Regions from separate parts of the Gordonia metallireducens genome, predicted to be linked through region 1. Evidence: predicted binding sites of a transcription regulator. Region 1 holds the regulator's gene; the other holds the start of a gene.
The links. Region 1 encodes LexA, which represses DNA repair genes until DNA is damaged. Its sites were predicted from a motif close to CGAACANNTGTTCG; they were not measured.
Positions count from the first base shown of each region.

Region 2: a site for LexA is predicted at 3,329-3,342, ahead of LQD00_RS11325 (HNH endonuclease signature motif containing protein). Genes of this name have one in related genera too.

Region 1 is NZ_JAJQJP010000057.1:196,803-204,331, reverse strand. It holds gene LQD00_RS22300 (PTS fructose transporter subunit IIABC) at 1-691, opposite strand, end outside; gene pfkB (1-phosphofructokinase) at 761-1,720, opposite strand; gene LQD00_RS22290 (DeoR/GlpR family DNA-binding transcription regulator) at 1,717-2,487, opposite strand; gene LQD00_RS22285 (putative PEP-binding protein) at 2,638-4,311, shown strand; gene lexA (transcriptional repressor LexA) at 4,316-5,023, opposite strand; gene LQD00_RS22275 (LysM peptidoglycan-binding domain-containing protein) at 5,264-5,800, shown strand; gene nrdR (transcriptional regulator NrdR) at 5,900-6,388, shown strand; gene hrpA (ATP-dependent RNA helicase HrpA) at 6,362-7,529, opposite strand, start outside.
Region 2 is NZ_JAJQJP010000029.1:50,263-57,791, forward strand. It holds gene LQD00_RS11305 (MarR family winged helix-turn-helix transcriptional regulator) at 1-338, shown strand, start outside; gene LQD00_RS11310 (GNAT family N-acetyltransferase) at 372-1,622, opposite strand; gene LQD00_RS11315 (TrmH family RNA methyltransferase) at 1,763-2,617, shown strand; gene LQD00_RS11320 (DUF2537 domain-containing protein) at 2,614-2,913, shown strand; gene LQD00_RS11325 (HNH endonuclease signature motif containing protein) at 3,378-4,946, shown strand; gene LQD00_RS11330 (DUF6928 family protein) at 5,222-5,992, opposite strand; gene sepH (septation protein SepH) at 5,996-7,072, opposite strand; gene serC (phosphoserine transaminase) at 7,305-7,529, opposite strand, start outside.

The sequences.
Region 1 (7,529 bases):
CCTCGGGATCGAACGGGGTGGTGGCCGAGGAGCCCTGGGTCTCCACCGCGAAGTCGACGCCGGCGCGTTCGGCGGCGTACTTCAGTGCGTCCGCGGCCATGTAGGTGTGCGCGATCCCGGTGGGGCAGGCGGTGATCGCGAGGATGCGCGGCCGGTTCTCGGTGGGCTTCTCTGCGGGCGTCGCGGCGTCGGCCGTGGTCTCGGCAGTCGCCGGGGGAGTGGCCTTCTTCTTGGCGTCGGGGTCGACGGCGTCGGTGACCAGTTCGATGACGCGGTCGTCGGTCTCGGCCTCGCGGAGGGCTGCGACGAAGTCGGGGCGGACGAGCGAGCGCGCCAGTGAACTCAGCAGTTTCATGTGCGCGGCCGCACCGCCCTCGGGGGCGGCGATGAGGAAGACGAGATCGGCCGGGCCGTCGGGTGCGCCGAAGTCGACCTTGCGGGACAGGCGAGCCATGGCGAGGCTCGCCGACGTCACCGACGCGGTGCGTGCGTGCGGGATCGCGATGCCACCGGGAAGTCCGGTGGCGGACTTGGCCTCCCGTTCGAGTGCGGCGCGGGCCAGGTCGGCGGGATCGGTGGTCCGTCCGGCAGCGGCCAGAGCATCGGCGAGGGTGGTGATGACGGCGGCGGGGTCGGCGCCGGCGTCGACGTCGAGACTCACCGTCTGCGCGGTGATGATCTGCTCGGTCATGAGATGTCCTTCGGCAATGGAGGGTTGGTGTGGTGCGGGTTCTGCTGGGGGCGTGGGATCGGGGTCATCTCATCGGCCGGCCCCGGAGAGTTCCGTGACCGTGACCCCGGACAGGTCGAGGTGGGCGGGGGTGGGGGCGGCGGTGCCGGCCAGCGCGGCGGCTGCCGAACCGTAGGCAACAGCGGACCGCAGGCATTCCGGAGCGGAAGCACCGCGTGTCCGGGCGATGAGGAAGCCGGCCAGGGACGAGTCACCCGCACCGACCGTGCTGCGCGGGACGATCGGTGGTGGGGTCGCACACCAGGTGCCCGCGGCGGTGGCGAGGACGGCACCCCGTGCTCCCAGCGTTGCCAGGACGCTGCCGCCGATCTGCTCGACGAGGTCCTGTGACGCGGTCACGACCGGCCGGAGATCGTTGCGGGACAGGGAATCACGGAGCTCGGCGGCATCGGCGCCGGTGAGCTCGGCCAATTCGTCCTCGTTGGGTTTGATCAGGTCGACGCGTCCGGCTGCGGCGGCGCGCAACGGTGCTCCCGAGGTGTCCACGGCCACCCGGCATCCGGCGGTGACCAACGCGTCGGCCACTGTCCGGTACCAGTCCTCCGGCACGCCGGGCGGAAGCGATCCGCACAGCGTGACCCAGTCCGCACCGTTCGCGTGGGTCCGTATCAGAGCGGACAGCGACTCGAGCTGAGCTGCCGTCAGGGTCACGCCCGGCGCGTTGATCTTGGTGGTGGTGCCGTCGGATTCGGCGATGGTGACGTTGGAACGGACCTCGCCGTCGACGGGGACGGCGTCGTAGGGGAGCCCGAGGTCGTCGAGCGCGGCGAGCAGGGGGTCGCCGGCGCGAGCGGGCAGCAGGGCCCGGGTCAGGAGTCCGGCGGCGGCGACGGTGCGGGCGACGTTGACGCCCTTGCCGCCCGGTTCGGCGCGGACGATGCCGGCCCGCTGGACCTCGCCGCGTCGCAGCGGGGTGGCGAGTTCGAGGGTCCGGTCGACGCTCGGATTGGCGGTGACGGTGAGGATCACGCGATCACGACCTCGACGCCGCGGGCCGACAATGCGGCGGAGAACTCCGGATCGATGCCGGAATCGGTGATGAGGACATCGATGTCGTCGATGCCGGCGAAACCGGACAGCTCCTCGCGCTCCATCTTCGAACTGTCGGCGAGGACGACGACGCGTCGGGCCGCGGCGACCATCGCCGACTTCACGGCCGCCTCGTCGGGGTCGGGGGTGGACAGTCCGTGCGCCTCGCTCAGCCCGTTGGTGCCGATGAACGCGGTCGTCACGCGGAGGCGTCCCAGGGCGGCGACCGTCTCGGCGCCGACCGTCGCCTGGGTGAGCCCGCGGACGCGACCGCCGAGGGCGTGGAGACCGTCGGCGTGGTGGCCCGCGAGCAGCCCGGCGATCGGGAGGCTGTTGGTGACCACCGTGAGGTCGCGGTCGCGCGGCATGGCCTCGGCGGCCCGGAAGGTGGTGGTACCGGCGTCGAAGAGGACCGACCCGCCGTCGGGCGGGAGGAAGCGGAGAGCGGCACGGCCGATCGCGGCCTTCTCCTCGGTCTGCTCCGTCTCACGCTCGTCGATGCCGAGTTCACCGATCACTCGCAGGACCTCGGGGCGGACGGCGCCGCCATGGACGCGCTGCAGGTGCCCGGCGCGTTCGAGGACCGCGAGGTCGCGGCGGACCGTCTCACTCGTCACGTCGAACTTCGCGGCGAGCTCGGCGACCGAGGCGCGTCCTGCGACGCGCACTTCCTCGGCGATGGCCTGCTGTCTCTCCTCGGCGTACACACCGGCTCCGTTCTGATCGTTCCCGTGGCTCGTGTCCGAAGGCCCTGATTGACTTCGTCAATGTGGGAACATGTTGCTTTGCGTGTTGTAGTAACTGTGTTTACGCCTGTTTGTGTTGACAAGTCAAGAAGAATTTGTAACCGTGGTCACATGACGCAGAATCTGACGGGGACGCCGGTCGTCGGTGGTGTGGCTCTCGGGCCCGCGCTCTGGCCGGGACGCCGACCCGACCACTCCGCGGAGGCGCTGAGCGCGGGCGTCGAGATCGCCGAGGACCAGCGCGCCGCGGAGGCCGAACGGTTCACCGCCGCCGCGGCTGCGGTCGCCGCGCGTCTGCGTGAGCGTGCATCCCAGAACACCGGTGTCGCCGCCGAGGTCCTCACCGCCACCGCCGGACTCGCGGAGGATCGCGGGTGGATCGGTGCCGCCTCGGGACTCATCGCCAAGGGGGCCTCGGCCCCGTCGGCAGCGGTCGCCGCCACCGAACAGTTCGCCGCCGTGTTCACCAAGCTCGGTGGACTCATGGCCGAGCGCGTCACCGATCTCAACGACGTCCGCGACCGCATCCTCGCCGAGCTGTTGGGCCTGCCCGAGCCCGGAGTGCCCACGCCGGATGTGCCGTCGGTCCTGCTCGCCGACGACCTGGCGCCCGCCGACACCGCGGGGCTCGATCCCGCCACCACCATCGCGCTCGTCACCCGCCTCGGCGGGCCCACCAGCCACACCGCGATCATCGCCCGGCAGCTCGGCATCCCGTGCATCGTCGCGGTCCCCGGCCTGGACGAGATCGATTCGGGCACGGTGATACTCGTGGACGGGACAACCGGTGAGGTCGTCGTGGAACCCGATGACGCCGCAGCGCGCGCCCGCGTCGACGAGCACACCCGTCAGGCGGCTCTGGTCGCGGGCTGGTCGGGTCCGGGACGCACCGCCGACGGTGTCGAGGTGGCGATCCTGGCCAACGTCGCCGACGGGTCGTCGGCCCGCGCGGCCACCGACCATGCGGTGGAGGGTGTCGGACTGTTCCGCACCGAACTGGCCTTCCTCGAACGCGCCGACGAACCGACGGTGGAGGAGCAGGCGGACATCTACCGCGAGGTCCTCGACGCATTCGGCGGCCGCAAGGTCGTCATCCGCACCCTCGACGCCGGCTCGGACAAGCCGCTGCGCTTCGTGAACCAGCCCGAGGAGGCCAATCCGGCTCTCGGTGTTCGCGGCGACCGGATCGCCCTGGCGCACCCCGAGATCCGCGCCCACCAACTCGACGCCATCGCGCGCGCCGCCGAGGGCTCCGAGACGAGCCCCTGGGTCATGGCGCCGATGATCGCCTCACCGGCCGAGGCGGCGGCCTTCGCCGCGCAGGTGCGCGAACGGGGACTGACCGCCGGGGTCATGATCGAGGTCCCCGCCGCCGCGATCCTCGCGCCGGCGATCCTGTCCGAGGTCGATTTCGTCTCGATCGGCACCAATGACCTCACGCAGTACACGATGGCCGCCGACCGGATGTCGGCCGACCTCGCATCCCTGACCGATCCGTGGCAGCCGGCCGTCCTGCACCTCATCGCGACGGTCGCGCGGGCCGGACGGGATCAGGGGAAACCGGTGGGCGTGTGCGGCGAGGCGGCGGCGGACCCGATCCTCGCCTGTGTGCTCGTCGGACTCGGGGTGACCTCGTTGTCGAGTGCTCCGGTGGCGGCCGCTGCGGTCGGTGCCCGGCTCGCCGGCGTCACGCGAGCAACCTGCGAAAACGCAGCGGCAGCCGCGCTCGCCACCACCGATCCGGCTGCGGCTCGCGCGGCTGCCGCCGCGGTCCTCGAGAGCTGAGGGGTCAGATTCGCCGCATCACGGTGACGACCTTGCCGAGGATGACGGCCTCGTCGCCCGGGATCGGGTCGAACAGCTCGTTGTGCGGCATCAGCCAGACGTGACCCTTCTGGCGTTTGAAGGTCTTGACCGTGGCCTCGCCGTCGATCATCGCGGCGACGATGTCACCGTTGTCGGCCACGTTCTGCTGGCGGACGACCACCCAGTCGCCGTCGCAGATCGCAGCGTCGATCATCGACTCGCCGACGACCTTCAGCAGGAACAGCGAACCCTCGCCGACGAGCTCGCGGGGGAGCGGGAACACGTCCTCGACGGCTTCTTCTGCGAGTATCGGACCACCTGCGGCGATCCGGCCGAGCACCGGCACGAAGGTGGGCTCGGGCAGCGCGCCACCGGTCGGTGACGTGGGCGTCGGCGGCTCGCTCGGCGCGATGTTGACCGCCCGCGGACGATTGGCGTCGCGTTTGAGCAGGCCCTTGCGTTCGAGTGTCCGCAGCTGATGGGCGACGGAGGAGGTCGAGGTGAGACCCACCTCGTCACCGATCTCACGGATGCTCGGCGGGTAACCGCGTTCGCGCACGGATTTGCGGATCACCTCGAGTACTCCGCGCTGCCGCGGCGTCAGCGAGGCCTCGGCCGCCGCTATGTCTGCCGGGGTGACGGGCTCGTCGGCGCCCCGCGCTCCGGTGCGCTTACCGCCGTCATCGCTCATGATCGGGCTTCCTCTCGATTTCCGAACGTGCTGGTAGATCGCTTGTCTGCCGACGACCCTAGCCCAGAATGCCGACCGCATCAAACATTTGTTCGACGTGTCGCGAGACAATTGTCGGAGTGCCGTGCTACAAATTCGAACATCAGTTCATCGAACAGGTGATCGACACTCGAACAGTTCGAACGCCGACGACGCAGTCGGACGCACGGACAGAGTTCGACCGGAAACACGGAGGGCACCATGCGCACCGCCACTCTCATCGACCCCGTCCGCTCCACCGATCCGGTCCGCGGTGACATCCTGGAACGTCCGCGCCCGATGCGCCGCGGCGACGGCCGCCGTCCCGCCGACGGCCGCCCGGTGCCCGAGTCGGTGGTTCGGGTCCGTCGGGTCGCCTCCACCCAGTGCGCCTCGCCGGTCGGCCTGCGCGGTCGTGGACCCGTCGTCCCGGCCCAGCATCCCGCGCAGCCCGCCCCCTCGGCGGTCATCCGCCGGCGCCGGCGCACGGCGACGGCAATCCTGGCCGGCGTCGGACTCGCCCTGGCGGTGTGGGTCATCGCGGTCGTCGGGCAGAACTACGCCGCAACGGTCACGCCTTCCTCGGTCGGCACCGAGGTCGTCCACGTGCGCTCGGGCGACTCGCTGAGCACCATCGCATCACGCGTCGCCCCGGAGATGCCCCGCGAGGCGGTCGTCGACGAGATCATCCAGCTGAACGACCTCCCGTCCAGCGGCCTTCGCGTCGGCCAGCCCCTCCTCGCCCCCCGGTATCACTGAGCGCGGGCGGTATCCTCGATGTCACAGGGACCGGCCGACTACCGGCCTGGCATGCGGCCCGGCTGCATCAGAGTGTCCCGTGACCTGCGTGAGGATACGATGCGCTGCCCCTTCTGCAAGAACGACGACACCAAGGTCATCGACTCGCGTGTCGCTGATGAGGGGCAGGCCATCCGGCGTCGCCGCTCCTGCGTGGAGTGTGGGCGACGCTTCTCGACCGTGGAGAGCGCAGTGCTCGCGGTGGTCAAACGCAACGGGGTCACCGAACCGTTCAGTCGCGAGAAGGTGATGCGGGGCGTCCGGCGCGCATGCCAGGGACGCCACGTCGCCGAGGACGCGCTGGCACAGCTCGCCCAGCAGGTCGAGGACACGGTACGTGCCAGCGGATCGGCCGAGATCCCCAGCAACGAGGTCGGACTCGCGATTCTCAAGCCGCTGCGCGACCTCGACGAGGTTGCCTACCTGCGCTTCGCGTCGGTGTATCGCTCGTTCGACTCCGTCGAGGACTTCCAGCGCGAGATCGACGACCTGCGTTCGGCGTCGTCCGATTCCGGAAAGGCCTCAGCCGAGTCGGTCAAGAGTTCGTAGGACCCGCTTCTCCGACACCGGGTACGCGGTACCGAGTCGCTCGGCGAACAATCCCACCCGCAGCTCCTCGACGAGCCACTGCGCCTCGTCGTTGACGACCGCCTTCCGGTGCTCGGGCACCTGCGTCAGTCGCTGGGCCCACCGCTCGGTCACCCGGTCGACGACGGCCACTCCGGCCTGGTCCCGGGCCGCGGAGGCCGGCAGTGCCGTCAACCGGGCTTCGGCCGCCGCGAGATAGCGCGGCACGTTCTCCAGATGTCGTCGCGCGGTGGCGGCGATGAAGCCGTCGAAGACGAGATTGTCGAGCTGTTCGGCGACGTCGTCGGCTGCGAGTGAACCGGCATGACGGTCGATCGCGGCGCGTACCGGCGCCACCCACCCGAGGGATTCGACAGCGAGAGAGAAATACTCCGGCGCCGATTCGGAGATCCGCGGCCGCAGTTTCTCCGTGAGCGCGCGGAACGCCTCGGGTGAGCGCACCGCGGACAGCGTGCCGGCGTCGAGGCCCGCGACGACATCGCGGATGGCGCGGCGTGTGCAGTCGGCCAGCAGCGCATCGAGATCCGGGTAGGGACTCTGACTCAACGCGAGTCGGCCCGCCGCCCCGAGTGAACCGGCGACCCGTCGGTGCAGCGGCGGGATCGCGAGGTCGAGCAGTGCGACGATCCCTCTCTCCGCCAACCGATCACGGGTCTGCTCCGAGGCTGCGTCGATCACGACCACCCCGCGGGTTCGCCCGGCATCGTCGGTGATCGCGTCGATTGTCGGGTAGCGGGTGAGGCGCTGTCCGGCGATGTCGACGGTCCGCTGGGCGGCGAGCGTGCCGATGCCCTCGTCGGTCCAGGTGCGGTACAGGGTGCGCTTCACCGTCTTCGTCGCGGCGGGGGTGCCCGCACGCTGGAGTTCGGCGATGGAATCGGCACGCGCGGTGATCTTTCCGGCGTCGTCGACCACCGCGAAGTGCATCCTGAGGTGGGCCGGAACCCGGTCGACGTCGAAATCGGCTGCGGTGACCGTCATCTGCGTGATCGTGGTGAGCTCGCGTGCGAGCCCGACCGTGAGCGGTTCGCTCCGGGGTGTGAGGCGCGCCAGGGCCAGCTCGGCGAAACGCTGTGCCGGGGACATCGACTTGCGCAGCTGC
Region 2 (7,529 bases), on a different contig from region 1:
ACACGCTGCATCACGAAGGCCCGATGACACCCGGCGCCCTCGCCGCGGCCGAGCGGGTTCGCCCGCCGTCCATGACAAGGGTCATCGCGTCGCTGTCCGACCTCGGGATGATCAAACGTGAACCGCACCCGACCGACGGCCGACAGGCGATCGTGACGCTGTCGCCGTCCGGCGTCGAGGTCATCAAGGAAGAGCTGGCGGCACGTGAGGCTTGGCTGAGCGACCGTCTGCGCGAACTCACGCCCGGCGAACGGGACGCCCTCCGGGAGGGCGTGAGGATCTTCAACAAGATCCTCACCAAGCCCGACACCGAGATACCTCGACCCCGGGCGGTCTGATCGCTTCCTGAGGAGTCCGGAGCTTGCGAAGGGCTAGAAGAAGGTGCCGGAGAACGGTGCTCGATCGGTGGTGAAGGCCTGGTCCAGAGCTCGAAGCGTTGTCGGGGAGTCAACGCGGAGCCGGCCGGCCGCCGCAAATGCCGACGGGCGGGTACCGCCGAGGTAGATGCTCGACAGCGCCGAGGTGTCCATCGACACCGTCGGTGTCGCGGTCTCGGGCGCCGGGGCGACGATGGCGTCGCCACCGCGCGCTGACACCGTGAACACCCCTCCGCGACCGCGGAACTCGTCGGTGACCTCGATGACGACGTCGAGGTCGGCGGCGTACTTCCGCGATCCCAGTGCTGCCGGGATGTCGAGGATGCGCAGCCACATCTCGTCACGCAGGCCGGTGATCGACACTGCCCGGGCGTTGATGAGCTTGTGCCGCAACGGATCGTCGACCGGGATGGTCGCGGTGAGCGACGGGATCAGGTCGAGACTGGTCAGCACCCGCCACAGGTCGGTGTGGGCGTCGTCGGTGACGGCGAAGACCTCGTTGACCTCGCCGCGGACGCCACCGTTCTCGTTCTTGTAGATGCGGTAGCTGGCGTAACCGTCGTCGTGCAGCAGGTAGTGCAGTCCGCTCGCGGGCAGCGGGCGTTCCGACGGGCGGTCGGCGAGGATGGGTGCCCACCAGGCGGGGGTGCGGGTGAGTGCACCGGGGGTGGTGAGGGTCCAGCGCGCGTGGAGATCGGGGACGGCCGCCGCGATCTCGGCGGGGTCGGCGAACCGCACGGTCGCGTCCTTCGGCTGGTCGCCGCGGAGCGGGGCCTGGCCGGGCGTGATCGACACGGTGTTGGAGAAGCAGGCCGGACCGAACCCGAAGCGCTCGTAGATGGTGCCCTCGCTCGCGGTGAGGATCGCGAACGTGTAGTTCTCGGCCTCCCACTGCTCGAAGAGCTCGGTCAGCATCGTGCGCAGGATTCCCCGACGACGATGCGTCGAGGCCACCGAGACCCACGACAGACCGGCGGCGTCGGCGACACCTGCACCGGGCAGCGACATCGACATCCGGTAGAACATCGACACCCCGACAAGGGGCTTCGACGGCAGGCCGGTGTCGCGCACCAGGACGATGTCGTCGTCGGCGACCTTGCCGCGAAGGTCGGCGCGCTCGTCGTCGGGCAGCGGATTGCGCATCGCGAATGCGCGGGCATCCGTGGTGATGATGTCGTCCCAGTCGGCGTCGGTGGCGCGCTTGAGGGACAGACGTGACTGAGATGTCGAGCCGCTGTTGGTCACGTCCTCAACGTTTTCACATCGCCGCGTCTCGGGCATTCATTGGGTCTTGTACCGGGTGTCAACCTGCCGGCCGAGTAGGTCCGAGGCGTCAGCCGAGGACCGTATCGAGGTCACGGCGGTCCGGGTGGCACACTGTTGCGGTGCCCGGGCTCGCAGTGGAAGTGATCGACATCGACGACCCGCAGGATCCCCGGGTCGAGGACTTTCGAGACCTCAACTCGGTGGACCGCCGGCCCGACCTCCCGGTGCTGCCCGGCGGCCGGCCAGGACGTGGCCTGGTGATCGCGGAGGGCGTGCTCGTCGCGCAGCGCATGATCGCCTCGCGATTCTCGGCCCACGCCTTCCTCGGCGTCGACAAGCGCCTCAAGGAACTCGACGACGATCTGCGCGACCCGTCGCTGTCGGGTGTCCCGTTCTTCCGCGCCTCGGCCGAGGTGATGGCCGAGATCGTCGGGTTCCATCTCAACCGCGGAGTCCTCGCCGTCGCGCGACGCCCCGAGGTGTTGTCGGTGCCCGAGATCCTGGAGACCGCGCGCACCGTCGCGATCCTCGAAGGCGTCAACGACCACGAGAACATCGGCTCGATCTTCCGCAATGCCGCCGGCCTCGGAGTCGACGCCGTCCTGTTCGGTCAGGGCTGCGCCGACCCGCTGTACCGGCGCTGCGTGCGGGTCTCGATGGGTCACGCCCTGCTGGTGCCCTTCGCGAAGTTCGACGAGTGGCCGCGCGGACTCGACGAACTGCGCTCGCGCGACTTCCGTCTCGTCTCGATGACCCCCGACCCTGACGCCGTGACGCTCGCCGAGGCGGTCGACGCCGAGAAGGTCGCCTTCCTCGTAGGCGCCGAGGGTCCGGGTCTCACCGCGTCGGCGATGGCGGCGACAGACGTGAAGGCCCGCATCCCGATGAGTCGCGGAACCGATTCGCTCAACGTCGCGACAGCCGCCGCCGTTGCGTTTTACGAACGCGTCCGATCGGGCACGATGGGGGAGTGAACACCCCCGAACCGTTCGATCGGACCGCGGAGCCCACGCCCTGGGCGCTCGGGATCATCGTGTCTGCGGTGTGTGCGCTCTTCGGCGCCTTCGTGCTCGTCGGGATCTACGAACTCATCGGCGGCATCCTGAAGTTCCTCGGCATCGCAGCGGTGCTCATCGTCGCCGGCGGCCTCGGCTGGACCCTCTGGGAGTTCCGCTACCGCTACGTCTGGCGCTGGATCGTGTGGGGTCTTCTCATCGGCTTTCTAGCCGGGGTCACCTCATCGATCGCGCTGTTGATCATGGGTCGCTGACCGTTCTGTTATCTAGCTATTTAGCTATCTATCTAGCTAGGTAGCTAGGTAGCTAGCTAGCTAGCTATTTCCCTAGCTCGCCTAGGTAGCGAGCGGTCGTTCTGCTTCCTGAGTAGCGAGCTTGCCGGGCGGTCGTTCTGCTCCCTGAGTGGCGAGCTTGCCGGGTGGTCGTTCTGCTCCCTGAGTGGCGAGCTTGCCGGGTGGTCGTTCTGCTCCCTGAGTAGCGAGCGTGTCGGGCGGTCGTCGTGCTCCCTGAGTAGCGAGCGTGTCGGGCGGTGTTCTGCTCCCTGAGTAGCGAGCTTGCGAGCGTATCGAAGGGACAACCACCAACGCCCAATACCAGATGCCACCGACAACTTCGGCGATCGCGATGGTCTCGGCAATCGTTGCACAGCAACAAGTTTCGGAGTACAGTCGAACATACATTCGAAAACTGTCTCCGGGGGGTGACCGTCTTGACCGAGATGTCGCAGTCCGACGCCCCGGTTTCGCGCGCTTGTGAACTCGTGCAGGAATCGCATCGGATCACCGCCGAACTCCAGGCCGCCGATCTGACGCAGTGTTCGGATGCCGAACTCGTCGACGTCGCTGTCGAGACCGAACGTGCCATGGCGCGACTGAGTTTCGCCGGTGACCGTCAGATCGTCGAAGCCACCGAACGAGATCTGCCCCGTAAGACCGGTCACCGCAGCGTCATCCAGTTCATGACTCACCGGTTGCGCGTCGCCGAACCGATCCGACGCCGCAACCAGATGTCCGCCACCGCAACCTTTCCCAGCCACACCGGCGAGCAGCTACCGCCGCAGCATCCCGCCCTGGCCGAGGCGTTCGCCGGTGGCCGTGTCGGGCCTGCGCACGTGCGAGCGGTCGTCGAGGTGCTCGAGCAGATCCCGCACGCCGTCGACCACGACATCAAAGTCGCCGCCGAACGACAGATGGCCGAGATCGCCATCGACCACACCCCAGCCGACATCACCGCCCTCGGCGCGCGGCTACTGGCCCACCTCGACCCCGACGGCACACTCGCCGACGACACCGACCGCAAACGCCGCCGCAACCTGTCAGTCCACCGCCAACGCGCCGACGGCACCGCCAAGATAACCGCCAACCTCACCCCCGAAGCGCTCGCCCGGGTCACGATGCTGCTCGCCGTGTGGGCCAAACCCGGCATGAACAACCCCGACGACCCCGACTCGCCCATCGGTTCTATTGAGGACGCCGATCCGGAGATGGTCGAAGCGGCTGCCGCGCGCGATGACCGCACCCCCGCCCAGCTCAACCACGACGCCGTCAACGCACTCCTCAAAGCCGTCTTCGACGACGGCCTCCTGGGTAAGAGTCACCGCGGGTTGCCGACCCAGCTGATCATCAAAGCCGACCTCACCGACCTCCGCCGCGAAGCCGGGTTCGCCACCACCGCCACCGGCACCCCGATCCCCATCCCCGACCTCATCAACATGGCCGCCGATGCCCAACCCTGGTTGGCGGTGTTCAAAGACGCCACCGCCGTCCCGCTGTACTTCGGCCGCGGCAAACGCCTGGCCACCCGGGAACAACGACTCGTGTCCTTCGCCCGACCCGACGGCGAGAACTGCTCCACCCCCGGCTGCGGCCTGGCCGCCGCACACGTGGAAATGCATCACGCCCAACTCGACTGGGCCGACGGCGGACTCACCGACATCACCGACCTCGCCCCGGCGTGCCCGAAACACAACCGCATGGTGAGTAACCAACCCGGCGGCTACACCACCCGCATGGTGCGTGAAGGACCCGACGAAGGGCGCTGCGCCTGGCGGCTCAACGCCGAACCCGGCGCACCACCGAATCCTGAACGCATCAACCGGCGACCCGACATACCCCGCCGGTTCGCCGAACACCTCCAACAAGTGCGCACCGAGATCCACGGACCCGACACCGAGTCCGGCGATACCCCACGCCTCCAGATGCGTCAGGTCATCGACCTGCGCATCGCCTCCGACGCCGAAGCCACCCTCGCCTCGATCCTCCTCGCGGCGGCGTACCCGCGCAGCTGACCCAGCGAGCCTCGAAGCTGGTGAACCGGCCGTCGTCAGGGTCGAACGGGTCCGCTCCCTGAGAAGCGCCCAAATCCCGACTGCCGAACCTCAACTCGACCGGCCGACGTCGATCGAAGTCTGCCGGTCGGGTTGACGTCGACCGGTAGTCAGGTGGGCGACGGTGTTTCACCAGGCCTCAGAGGCTCGCTGCGCTCTCAAGCCGCAGGGAGCGAGGGTGACGCATGTAAACGCCCCCATGCCTCAGAGGTTGAGACCGGGCGATCGTCCTCGACCTAGAACCCGAAATACTCCCGGAACCGTCCACGCTTGCGAGGTGCCCCCGCGGGCGCGCTGCGGTCCGCGCCACGCGCGGCGGTGGCTCGCCGGTAGTTCTCGAAATCGTCGGCGGTCGGCTCGTATTCCGCGGGATGGAGTGCGAAGCAGGTGACGGTGATGTCGGCCGGATCGAGGTCCGTCGCCGCGAGGGGGTGGGTGTAGCGGAACCCGAGCCAGGACCGGTTGGCCTCCTCGGCGAGCTGCGCCGGATGGAAGGGGAGTGCCATACCTTGGTTCGGCACGCCGTCGGCGTAGGTGAGAGGGAACTCGCCGCCCCAGAACGGCTTCTCGAAGGTGAACGGGAGGCCCTCGTCCTCGTGGATGGTCACCGGGTCGGCGGAGAACGAGCGTCGAAGTGACCCCGACTCCCATCGCGCGAATGCGCCGAACGATGTCTCGGGTTCGGTGTAGAGCAACGTCGTCACCGTGCTCGGACGGATCGCGGTCAGCGTTCGGGTCAGCATCGAGGGGGTCGCCGTCTCGAACAGTGAACACGAGACCACGGCGAGCGAGCCGTAGAAGCCGGCGTAGACGTGGTGGTCCTTCGCCGCGGCCGCGGTCGCGAGGTCGGTGTCGACGAGCGGGACGAGCACGCTGTCGCCGTAGATCTTCGACGCGAGCTGCTGGGCGTGCTGATGGTCATGCTGTGGAGCGCGCACGACGGTTCGGAGGTCGTCGGCCGGATCAGGGGAGTCGATGAACCAGACGGTGGCGGCGCGTGCCGACATCGATCAGCTGTTCCCGTTGCTACGTACGCCGAGCAGGACGTCCTCCCAGGCGGGCACGGCGGGCTTGCGGGTCTTCTTCTTGCGCGGACGGTCGGCGTGGGCCGGTCCGGAATCGCGGGTCGCCGACGACTCCGATGAATTAGGAGTGCTGTCCGGGGTGGCCGCCGGCTCGGCGTCGGTGGTCTCCCGGAGTGCGGGTTCGGCGGGCTCGTCCTCGACATGTGCCTCGACCGGGGCGGCCTCGACGGGTGCCTGTGCGACGGGAGCGGAGATCGGGGTGACCGGAGCCGGCGGCGTGCGCTCGTCGGTCTCGTCGTCGTCGAACCCGAAATCCAGGGGGACGGTGCCGTGGTCGTCGTCCGCAGTGCGACGTTCCTGGCGGGCACGCTGAGCACCGATGAGGGAGTTGGCGTCGATGGTGACTTCCTCACGCCCGGCGGACGTCGTCTCGACGGCAACCTCCGGTGCGGCGACAGGAGTGAGTCGACGCCGCGGCGCGATGGTCTCGGGGTGTGTCAGTTCGTCGGCGAGGTCGTCGAGCGGGTCGACGGTGCCGCCGTGGGTGCCGGGCTGGTAGCGCCAGTGTGCGAGGTTGTCGGTGCGTCCGACGCTCCAGGCGACCTGCACGACCCAGTAGCCGCTGTCGTCCTTCCAGGCGTCCCAGTCGGCGTCGGCCGGGTTGTGACCGTAGGCGACGAGACCTTCAGCAACGGATTCGGCGAGTGTCGCGACGGCCGGGCCGTCGTGCCGGATCGGGTGGGCCGCACCGGCGAGCTCGGTGGCGCGGCTGCGCTCGAGGAGCACCGGGTGGGCGAATCGTTCGATCTTGTCGACGCCCACACCGGCCGCGGCGGCGACCTCGGCGACGGAGGCACCCGCACGGATGCGTGCCTGGATCTCTCGTGGCCTCAATGCACTTTCCATCTCGATCTCGATCTGTCCCAGCCTGGTGATGTCGCCGCGGGCCGCGGCGCGAAGGCGTTCGTCGGAGGCGATCCGGAATTTCTCACCCGATTGAGGGTCTTGGCAGATGACGTGGGAACCATCGGTTTCCACTCCGACGACGCGGAGCTCACGCATCTGCTCCTCCTCCGGTGGGTTCATGCATTGGGGTCACATTAACTCACCGATCTGCCGATTCACTGTGGGACACGCGGTAAAACCGCAGTTCAGAACGCGTGGGGCCGTTGCGACACCAGCGATGGGTGCGTCGTATGTGGTCTGTGGTGTCCAGGCTACCCGTCCGCCTGAACGCGACCGGCGCGTCGACCCGAGGGTGCGACGCGCCGGTGACGGACGGTTCTGGCCGAGCTCAGAGGCGCTCGACGATGTAGTCGATGCAGTTGGTGAGCTTGGTGATGTCCTCGGGATCGATGGCCGGGAACATGCCGATACGCAGCTGGTTGCGGCCCAGCTTGCGGTACGGCTCGGTGTCGACGACACCGTTGGCGCGCAGGGTCTTGGCGACCGCGGCGGCGTCGACATCGTCGTTGAAGTCGATGGTGCCGACGACCTGGCTGCGGTTGGCCGCTTCGGC